DNA from 2 places in the Bradyrhizobium sp. KZN70725 genome. Region 2 is predicted to be linked to the other one. Evidence: predicted binding sites of a transcription regulator. Region 2 holds the regulator's gene; the other holds the start of a gene.
What was found. Region 2 encodes HrcA, which represses chaperone genes, less so after heat shock. Its sites were predicted from a motif close to GTTAGCACTCNCNNNNNGNGAGTGCTAAC; they were not measured.
Positions count from the first base shown of each region.

Region 1: ACZBJS_RS14805 (co-chaperone GroES) is a predicted target of HrcA. The motif match lies at 2,378-2,406, and genes of this name have one in related genera.

Region 1 is NZ_JBUYWT010000013.1:18,543-22,957, forward strand. It holds gene ACZBJS_RS14795 (hypothetical protein) at 1-42, opposite strand, end outside; gene groL (chaperonin GroEL) at 133-1,782, opposite strand; gene ACZBJS_RS14805 (co-chaperone GroES) at 1,987-2,283, opposite strand; gene ACZBJS_RS14810 (hypothetical protein) at 2,602-3,120, shown strand; gene ACZBJS_RS14815 (hypothetical protein) at 3,352-3,630, opposite strand; gene ACZBJS_RS14820 (protein phosphatase CheZ) at 3,867-4,415, opposite strand, start outside.
Region 2 is NZ_JBUYWT010000006.1:120,357-124,771, forward strand. It holds gene ACZBJS_RS08120 (helix-turn-helix domain-containing protein) at 1-399, shown strand, start outside; gene ACZBJS_RS08125 (VOC family protein) at 468-893, shown strand; gene grpE (nucleotide exchange factor GrpE) at 942-1,547, opposite strand; gene hrcA (heat-inducible transcriptional repressor HrcA) at 1,713-2,801, opposite strand; gene rph (ribonuclease PH) at 2,984-3,697, shown strand; gene rdgB (RdgB/HAM1 family non-canonical purine NTP pyrophosphatase) at 3,709-4,344, shown strand; gene hemW (radical SAM family heme chaperone HemW) at 4,331-4,415, shown strand, end outside.

The DNA.
Region 1 (4,415 bases), on a different contig from region 2:
CAGCACGAGCGTTGACGTCAGTGATTTGGCGTCGCGGGACATCAGATGATCCTTGCATCCCGATCGTAATCAAACTGCAAAAAAGAAGGCCGCCCGGAGGCGGCCTTCGATCTCGATAGGGATGGGGGAGGCTTAGAAGCCGCCCATGCCGCCCATTCCACCCATGCCGCCACCGCCGCCCGGCATTGCCGGCGCCGCGTCCTTCGGCAGTTCGGCGACCATGGCTTCGGTGGTCACGAGCAGGCCGGCCACGGAGGAGGCGTCCTGCAAGGCGGTGCGCACCACCTTGGCGGGGTCGATGATGCCCTTGTCGACCATGTCGACATAGTCCTCGGTCTGCGCGTCGAAGCCGAAGGTCTCCGACTTGTTCTCGAGGATCTTGCCGACCACGATCGAGCCCTCGACACCGGCGTTCTCCGAGATCTGGCGGACCGGAGCTTCGAGCGCCTTGAGCACGATGTTGATGCCGGCCTGGACGTCAGCATTCGGGTTGGTGAGCCGGCCGACCGCCTTCTTGGCGCGCAGCAGCGCGACGCCGCCGCCCGGCACGATGCCTTCCTGCACCGCGGCGCGGGTCGCGTTCAGCGCGTCCTCGACACGGTCCTTCTTCTCCTTGACCTCGACCTCGGTCGCACCGCCGACCTTGATCACCGCAACGCCGCCGGCGAGCTTGGCGAGGCGCTCCTGCAGCTTCTCACGGTCGTAGTCCGAGGTGGTCTCCTCGATCTGCGCCTTGATCTGGCCAACGCGGGCGTCGATGTCCTTCTTCTTGCCGGCGCCCTTGACGATCGTGGTGTTCTCCTTGTCGATCACGATCTTGCCGGCGCGGCCGAGCATGTTGATCGTGACGCTCTCGAGCTTCATGCCGAGGTCGTCGGAGATCAGCTGACCGCCGGTCAGGATCGCGATGTCCTCCAGCATCGCCTTGCGGCGATCGCCGAAGCCCGGCGCCTTGACGGCGGCGACCTTGAGCCCGCCGCGCAGGCGGTTGACGACCAGGGTCGCCAGCGCCTCGCCCTCGACGTCCTCGGCGAGGATCAAGAGCGGACGGCCCGACTGCACCACGGCTTCCAGCACCGGCAGCATGGACTGCAGGCCGGACAGCTTCTTCTCGTGCAGCAGGATGTAGGCATCCTCGAGCTCGGCGGTCATCTTCTCGGCGTTGGTGATGAAGTAGGGGCTGAGGTAGCCGCGGTCGAACTTCATGCCCTCGACGATATCGACCTCGGTCTCGAGCGACTTGTTCTCCTCGACGGTGATCACGCCCTCGTTGCCGACCTTCTGCATCGCCTGCGCGATCATCTTGCCGATCGCGGCATCGCCATTGGCCGAGATGGTGCCGACCTGGGCGACTTCGGACGAGGAGGCGACCGGCTTGGCGCGCTTCTCGATGTCCTTGATCACGGCCGCGACCGCGGTGTCGATACCGCGCTTGAGGTCCATCGGGTTCATGCCGGCGGCGACCGACTTGGCGCCCTCGCGGACGATGGCCTGCGCCAGCACGGTCGCGGTGGTGGTGCCGTCACCGGCGGTATCGTTGGTCTTGGAAGCGACCTCGCGCAGCATCTGCGCGCCCATGTTCTCGAACTTGTCGTCGAGCTCGATCTCCTTGGCGACGGTGACGCCGTCCTTGGTGATGCGGGGAGCGCCGAAGCTCTTCTCGATGACGACGTTGCGGCCCTTGGGGCCGAGCGTCACCTTCACGGCGTTGGCGAGCACGTCGACACCGCGCAGCATGCGGTCGCGGGCCTCTCCGGCGAATTTTACGTCCTTGGCAGCCATTGATTTGAACTCCTGGAATGATTGGATGCGGTCGCCCGGCATCTGCGCTCGTCATTGCCGGGCAAAAGCACGAAGTGCGTCTTCGTGCCAGATGACCCGGCAATCCATCGTCCTTGCGAGAATCTTGCGAAGATTGATGGATGCCCGGATCAGGTCCGGGAATGACGGCGGAGAGAGTGGGCGCTCTCGAATTGGTCGTGGCGCTTACGCCAGCACGCCCATGATGTCGGACTCCTTCATGATCAGGAGTTCCTGGTTGTCGAGCTTGACCTCGGTGCCCGACCATTTGCCGAACAGCACGCGGTCGCCGACCTTGAGGTCGATCGGGATCAGCTTGCCGGCCTCGTCGCGGCCACCCGGGCCGACGGCGACGATCTCGCCCTGGGACGGCTTCTCCTTCGCCGAGTCCGGAATGATGATGCCGCCCTTGGATTTCTCCTCGGCATCGATACGCTTGACCACGACGCGGTCGTGCAGGGGGCGGAAGGTGGATTTAGCCATGACGTTCCCTCTTGGAGGCTCGGTTTCAGGTCCGGTTCATCGGGACCGGCGTTGGATGCCGGCCCGGTCGGCGCTGGGCAGGACGCCCGACGCTCTTAGCAATCGTGGTGCGAGAGTGCTAATTGTGGGCCGGGAAATATGGCCTGGCGCAGTTTCTGTCAAGCAAACGGGTTAAGGCCTTGGTGAGGCCAATATAGGATGGTGGACCAGAAACCAAATCGTAGCGATGACGTAATTTTGTCAGACGTCATTGCTCCGTCTTAAGTTTTACGCTTGGCTGCAGGACGGGTGCGGCCGGGACATAGTCGGGGGATGCATATGATCAGGTCATTCAACGCGCGATTGGTCGCACGGTTCGCGGCTGTTTCGGCGCTGACGACACTCTTGGGGGCGTGCGGCAGCATGAGCCTGCCGTCGTTGTCGTCGAACCCTGAGCCGGCGCCAGCCGAGCCGGGGGTCGCCCCCGAAATGCCCGCAAGCATCCGCGCCGATGAGATCGTCGGCCGCTGGGGTCTCGCCTCGTTCCAGAATCCCGCCGATCGCGCCCGCACCGAGGCCGCCGCGCGCGGCCAGTGCAAGCAGCCTTACGTGATCGGCGCCGGCCAGAACGGCGGCGTCATCATGCATCTGGCCGACCAGGCCACCCCGCAGGAACTGCGGCTGAAGGGTTCCCCGAGTGGCAAGAACTATATCGGCCCGCCTGGACCGACGCCCGGCGAGCAGGACCGCGAGATCGTCTCGTTCGATGGCCGCGTCATGATCACCCGCTTCGTCGACAAGGACGCCGGGGTCCGCTACGGCAACATGGTCTACGTCCGCTGCGCCCCGAGGGCGTAACGGCGGGACTTCGAGCGATCTTCCGACAAAGCGCCGCATAGTCGGTGCACCTCTCCCCTTGTGGGAGAGGTCGGATTGCATCGTCAGATGCAATCCGGGTGAGGGGTCTCCCTCCGCGAGTGACCCTTTCGAGATTTGAGTAGGCGGCGACAACCCCTCATCTGGCGCGGATTGCATCCGCGCCACCTTCTCCCACAAGGGGAGAAGGGAAGGAGACCCGCAAACACGGCCTTATCGCCGCACGCCAACCCGATTGACGCCGCCATTCAAATTGCCGCCCGCATTGTGGCGGACCGCAGCGCGCGCCACCGGACGAGGCCTGAGCACAACGCCTGCCCGCGCCACGCAGCCTGCCGGATAACCGACATACGTGCAGTAAATCACGGCGTTGGCCGGTGCTGGACTGAGAGCGGCGCCTGCAAACCCCAACATCAGGCTCGCCGCTATTCCCGCAACCGTCACTGACTTGGTTGGAAAAATGTTCGTCCGACGCATGGTGATCCTCCTCATCGCGGGCGGGCCAAAAGATGGTGCGCCGCTTCAGGCGCGGCCCAACATAATGAGCAGCAAGGCATGGATCGGATTGACGTAGATCAACGCCCGCGCGCGGCCGTACGTCTGTGCGTGAAGCCGGCGCAACGGCAGCACGAGCACGGCGCTGTGTCTGGTGACCTCTACTGGGTGGGCTCGCTCAAACAAGAACGCCGGCCCGAGGGCCGGCGTTTTTCGTGCTGATCTGAGAAACCTCAGTTGAACATCGCGTCGATGTCGTCCTGTGAGGCGTGGCCGGCGTCGCCGTCGAGCTTCGGACCGTTGAGCAGGCGGGCATCGCCCTCGCGGGTGTCGACGATCGCCGGGACGTGCGACTTGATCGCGTCGACGCCGCCCCAGATGTTCATCATCTCGTTGATGTGCTGTTCGATGAACTTCATCGTCTGCATCACCTTGCTGATGCGCTGGCCGGTGAGGTCCTGGAAGTTGCAGGCCTCGAAGATCGAGACCACGCGCTCCTGAATATCTTCGCTGAGCCGCTTCTGCTGGTCGGGCGTGACGTTGTTGGCGAGCGCGGACGCGGCCTGGTCGATCGCCTCCACCGCCTCGAGGATCTGCTGGGTGGCCTGTTCGGTGCCGCCGACCACGGCGCCGAGCTCGCCATTGACCTTGGCCATCTCCTCGCCGTTGAAGCTCTTGCCATGCAGCACGGCGATCTCGCGCTTGGTGCGGCTGATCGCGTCGTGGATCAGGTCGAGCTCGACCTTGAGCTTCTCACACTGTTCGACCTGCGCACGGTAGGT
Region 2 (4,415 bases):
GCGTTCGTGCTGCGCCGCGCCGGCCACATGCCGTCTCCCGAAATCGCGTTCGCCTATCGAAAACTGGCGCGTTCGGCCGGCGCTATCAGCATCACGGCATTGGCCGACGAGATCGGCTGGAGCCGCAAGCATCTGGCTGGCCGGTTTCGGTCCGAACTCGGCCTCGCCCCCAAATCGCTGGCGCGCATGATGCGGTTTCACCGGGCGAGCCGGCTGGCGCAAAGCGGCGCAGCGCTTGGCTGGGCGGGGATCGCGGCGGAAAGCGGCTATGCCGACCAGGCCCATCTCGCCCGCGAGTTCGTCGAATTCGCAGGCGAACCGCCAACCGCCTGGGCGCGCCGCCGGGCGCTGACCGACCGCCGGCTGGTTCACGCCGGCGATGGGCTGGCGGACTGGTAACAAACCTTCAAGCCAACGCCGCGTTGCCCCGTGCAGGATGGCGCCGTCAGCCAAGGAGGTGAGCGACCATGACGCACGACATCGAACCGCCCCGCATCTACCCAACCCTGCGCTGCAAGGATGCCGAGGCGATGACCAATTGGCTCACGACGGTGCTTGGGTTCACCGAACACGTCGTCTACCGCGATGGCGGCGTGATCCATCACGCCGAGCTCGCCTATGGTTCCTCGATGCTGATGCTGGGCCAGAGCCGCGACGACGCATATGGCAGGCTGGTCGGCGACCTCGACAACCGCCGCACCGACTCGATCTATATCGCCGTCGACGATCCCGACGCGCTGCACGCGAAGGTCAAGGCTGCCGGAGCGAAGATCGAGATGGAACCGCGAAACACGGATTATGGCAGCCGCGACTTCGCCTGCCGCGATCCGGAAGGAAATCTCTGGAGCTTCGGCACCTATTGGCCGAAGGCACACGAGAAGCCGCGACTGTGAGCCCGCGCAATCCGCGAGCTCACAGACGGGTGTCCGGGATCGGACGGATCAGGCGGTGATGTCAGCGGTCGGGGCGGCCTTGGCGCCGCCCTTGGAGACGCCGACCAGCGCCGGACGCAGGATGCGCTCGCCGATCATGTAACCGGCCTGCACGACCTGCACCACGGTGCCCGACGGCACCGACGGATCGGGCACCTCGAACATCGCCTGCTGGAAGTTCGGATCGAACTTCTCGCCGATCGGGTCGAACTTCTTGACGCCGTTCTTCTCCAGCGCGTTGAGCAGCGAACGTTCGGTCAGCTCGACGCCTTCGATCAGCGCCTTCAGGCCGGGATCGGCGGCTTCCTTGGTCTCGGCCGGCACCGCATCGAGCGCGCGCTGCAGGTTGTCGGCGATATCGAGCACGTCGCGGGCAAAGCCGGTGATGCCGTAGGTCTTGGCGTCGGCGACCTCGCGGCGGGTGCGCTGGCGGAGATTCTCCATCTCGGCCAGGGTGCGCAGCGTCCGGTCGCGCGCCTCGGCGAGTTCCTTGGTCAGCGCCTCCGCCGATCCGGCTTCGGGCTCGTCAGGCATGATGTAGGGCTTCGAGACCACGGGCTCACCCGTCGGCGCCGAATTCTCGGTGTTGTCATTGGCCCGGTTCGGATCGGTCATGGCTTGCCTTCTCGAAAACTCGCGTCGGTTCAAATCTTGGGGATTGCTTGCCGGGATATCGTGCTTTGGGCGGCGAAAATCAAGCGCAACATACCGGTCTCGGGAACTGGGATCTCCGGCTTGGGTGAAGAAAACCCGTCAAATGAAAGCGAAATCGCCCCCCGGTCAGCCGCCCAGCATCTTGCTGACGATGCGCGCGGCATAATCGACGGTCGGGATCACCCGCGCATAGTTCAGCCGCGTCGGTCCGATCACGCCGAGGACGCCCACGATCCGCCCCTGGGCGTCGCCGTAGGGCGCGATGATGGTCGAGGAACCCGACAGCGAGAACAGCTTGTTCTCCGAGCCGATGAAGATCCGCACGCCCTCGCCGCGTTCGGCGCGGCCGAGCAGATCGATCACCCCGCGCTTGGTTTCGAGATCGTCGAACAGCGACTTGATGCGCTCGAGATCGTCGAGCGCGTGCAGGTCCTCGAGCAGATTGGCGTGACCGCGCACGATCAGCTGGCGGTCCTCATTCTCGCCGCCGGACCAACTCGCGATGCCCGCCGCGACCACCTTTTGCGTGAGCTGATCGAGCTCGGCGCGATTTTGCGTCAGTGCCGTCTCGAGCTCGAGCCGCGCTTCGGCCAGCGTCCGGCCGCGGATCCGCGCATTGAGGAAATTGGTCGCCTCGGTCAGGGCTGAGGATGGAACACCCGGCGGCAGTGCCAGCACGCGGTTTTCGACCTGGCCGTCTTCGCCGACCAACACGACCAGCGCCTTTTCCGGCTCCAGCCGGACGAACTCGATGTGCTTCAGCCGCGCATTCGACTTTTGCGTCAGCACCACCGCCGCGGCGCGGGTCAGCCCCGACAACCGCGTCAAGGCTTCGCCAAGCGCGGCCTCGACGGATTGCGCGCGGCCGACGGCCGCAAGCTGGGTCTGGATCGACTGACGCTCGGCCTCGGTGAGGTCGCCGACCTGCATCAGCGCATCGACGAAGAAGCGCAGCCCGAGTTCGGTCGGCAAGCGGCCGGCGGAGGTGTGCGGCGCATAGATCAGGCCGAGCTGCTCGAGATCCGACATCACGTTGCGGACCGAGGCCGGCGACAGCGGTAATGCGATCAGGCGCGAAATGTTGCGCGAACCGACCGGCTCGCCGGTTGCGAGATAGCTTTCGACGATTTGACGAAAAATATCGCGCGAACGCTCGTTGAGCTGGGCGAGCCCGGCATGCGGCGCGATCAGGCCAATCGGATCGTGGTGAGTCACACTCCAGTCCCTCACAATTACTGCATAATTTGTCGATCCGGGAGGCCGATGACAAGCATGCATTCGGCCCCGTCGTACCGGACCCTACCGGGGCCGAAAACCCTCGCCAAAACCCTTGCCGCTGCCCCTTCCCGCTCCTACAAGCACCGCCAGCCAATTTTCTCGGATTTCTGGAGGATTTCATGCGGCCAAGCCGCCGTGCACCCGATGAACTGCGTCCCGTGTCGCTGGAACGCGGCGTCGTCAAATATGCCGAGGGTTCCTGCATGGTGAAGTTCGGCGACACCCATGTGCTGGTGACCGCCACGCTGGAAGAGCGGCTGCCGCCGTGGCTGAAGGGCCAGGGCCGCGGCTGGGTCACCGCCGAATACGGCATGCTGCCGCGTGCTACCCTGGAACGCACCCGCCGCGAGGCCTCGGCCGGCAAGCAGGGCGGCCGGACGGTCGAGATCCAGCGGCTGATCGGCCGCTCGCTGCGCGCGGCCGTCGACCTCGAGGCGCTCGGCGAGCGCCAGATCACGGTCGATTGCGACGTCATCCAGGCCGACGGCGGCACCCGCACCGCCTCGATCACCGGTGCCTGGGTGGCGCTGGCCGACTGCATCAACTGGATGAAGACCCGCAACATGCTGAAGACCAATGTGTTGCGCGACAATGTGGCGGCGATCTCGTGCGGCATCTACCAGGGCACGCCGGTGCTCGATCTCGACTATGCCGAGGATTCCGAAGCCGACACCGACGCCAATTTCGTCATGACCGGCGACGGCCGGATCATCGAGGTGCAGGGCACCGCCGAGAAGACGCCGTTCTCGGAAGGTGAATTCCTGGCGCTGATGGCGCTGGCGCGCAAAGGTGTCGCGCGTCTGGTCGACTTGCAAAAGATCGCGGTGGCGTAGTCAGATTGGTCATGCACCGCCGAATCACCGGAAGGCTCGTCATCGCCACCCATAATCCCGGCAAGCTTGCCGAGATGCGGGAACTGCTGGCGCCGCACGGCGTCGAGGTGGTGTCGGCCGGCGAGCTCGACCTCGCCGAGCCCGAGGAGACCGGCGACAATTTTCGCGCCAACGCGGCGATCAAGGCGATCGCGGCAGCGAAGGCGACCGGACTGCCCGCCTTCGCCGACGATTCCGGCCTCGTGGTCGACGCGCTCGACGGCGCGCCCGGGATCTACTCGGCGCGCTGGGCCGGCGAGGGCAAGGACTTCATGGCGGCGATGACGCGGATCGAGCGGCTGCTGCAGGAACGCGGCGCCACCGCACCGGACCGGCGCAAGGCGCACTTCGTGTCGGCGTTGTGCGTGGCCTGGCCCGACGATCATCTCGAGCAGGTCGAGGCCCGCGTCGATGGAACCCTCGTCTGGCCGCCGCGTGGCACCGCCGGCTTTGGCTACGATCCGGCCTTCCTGCCCGACGGCTACACGCGGACCTTCGGCGAGATGACCAGCATCGAGAAGCACGGCCTGCCGCCGCTCGGGCTCGGCCTGTCGCATCGCGCCCGCGCCTTCGTGAAGCTCGCGGAGATCTGCCTTGAGCCACGCTGACCGAGAAGCCTTCGGCGTCTACGTGCACTGGCCGTTCTGCCTGTCGAAATGCCCGTATTGTGATTTCAACA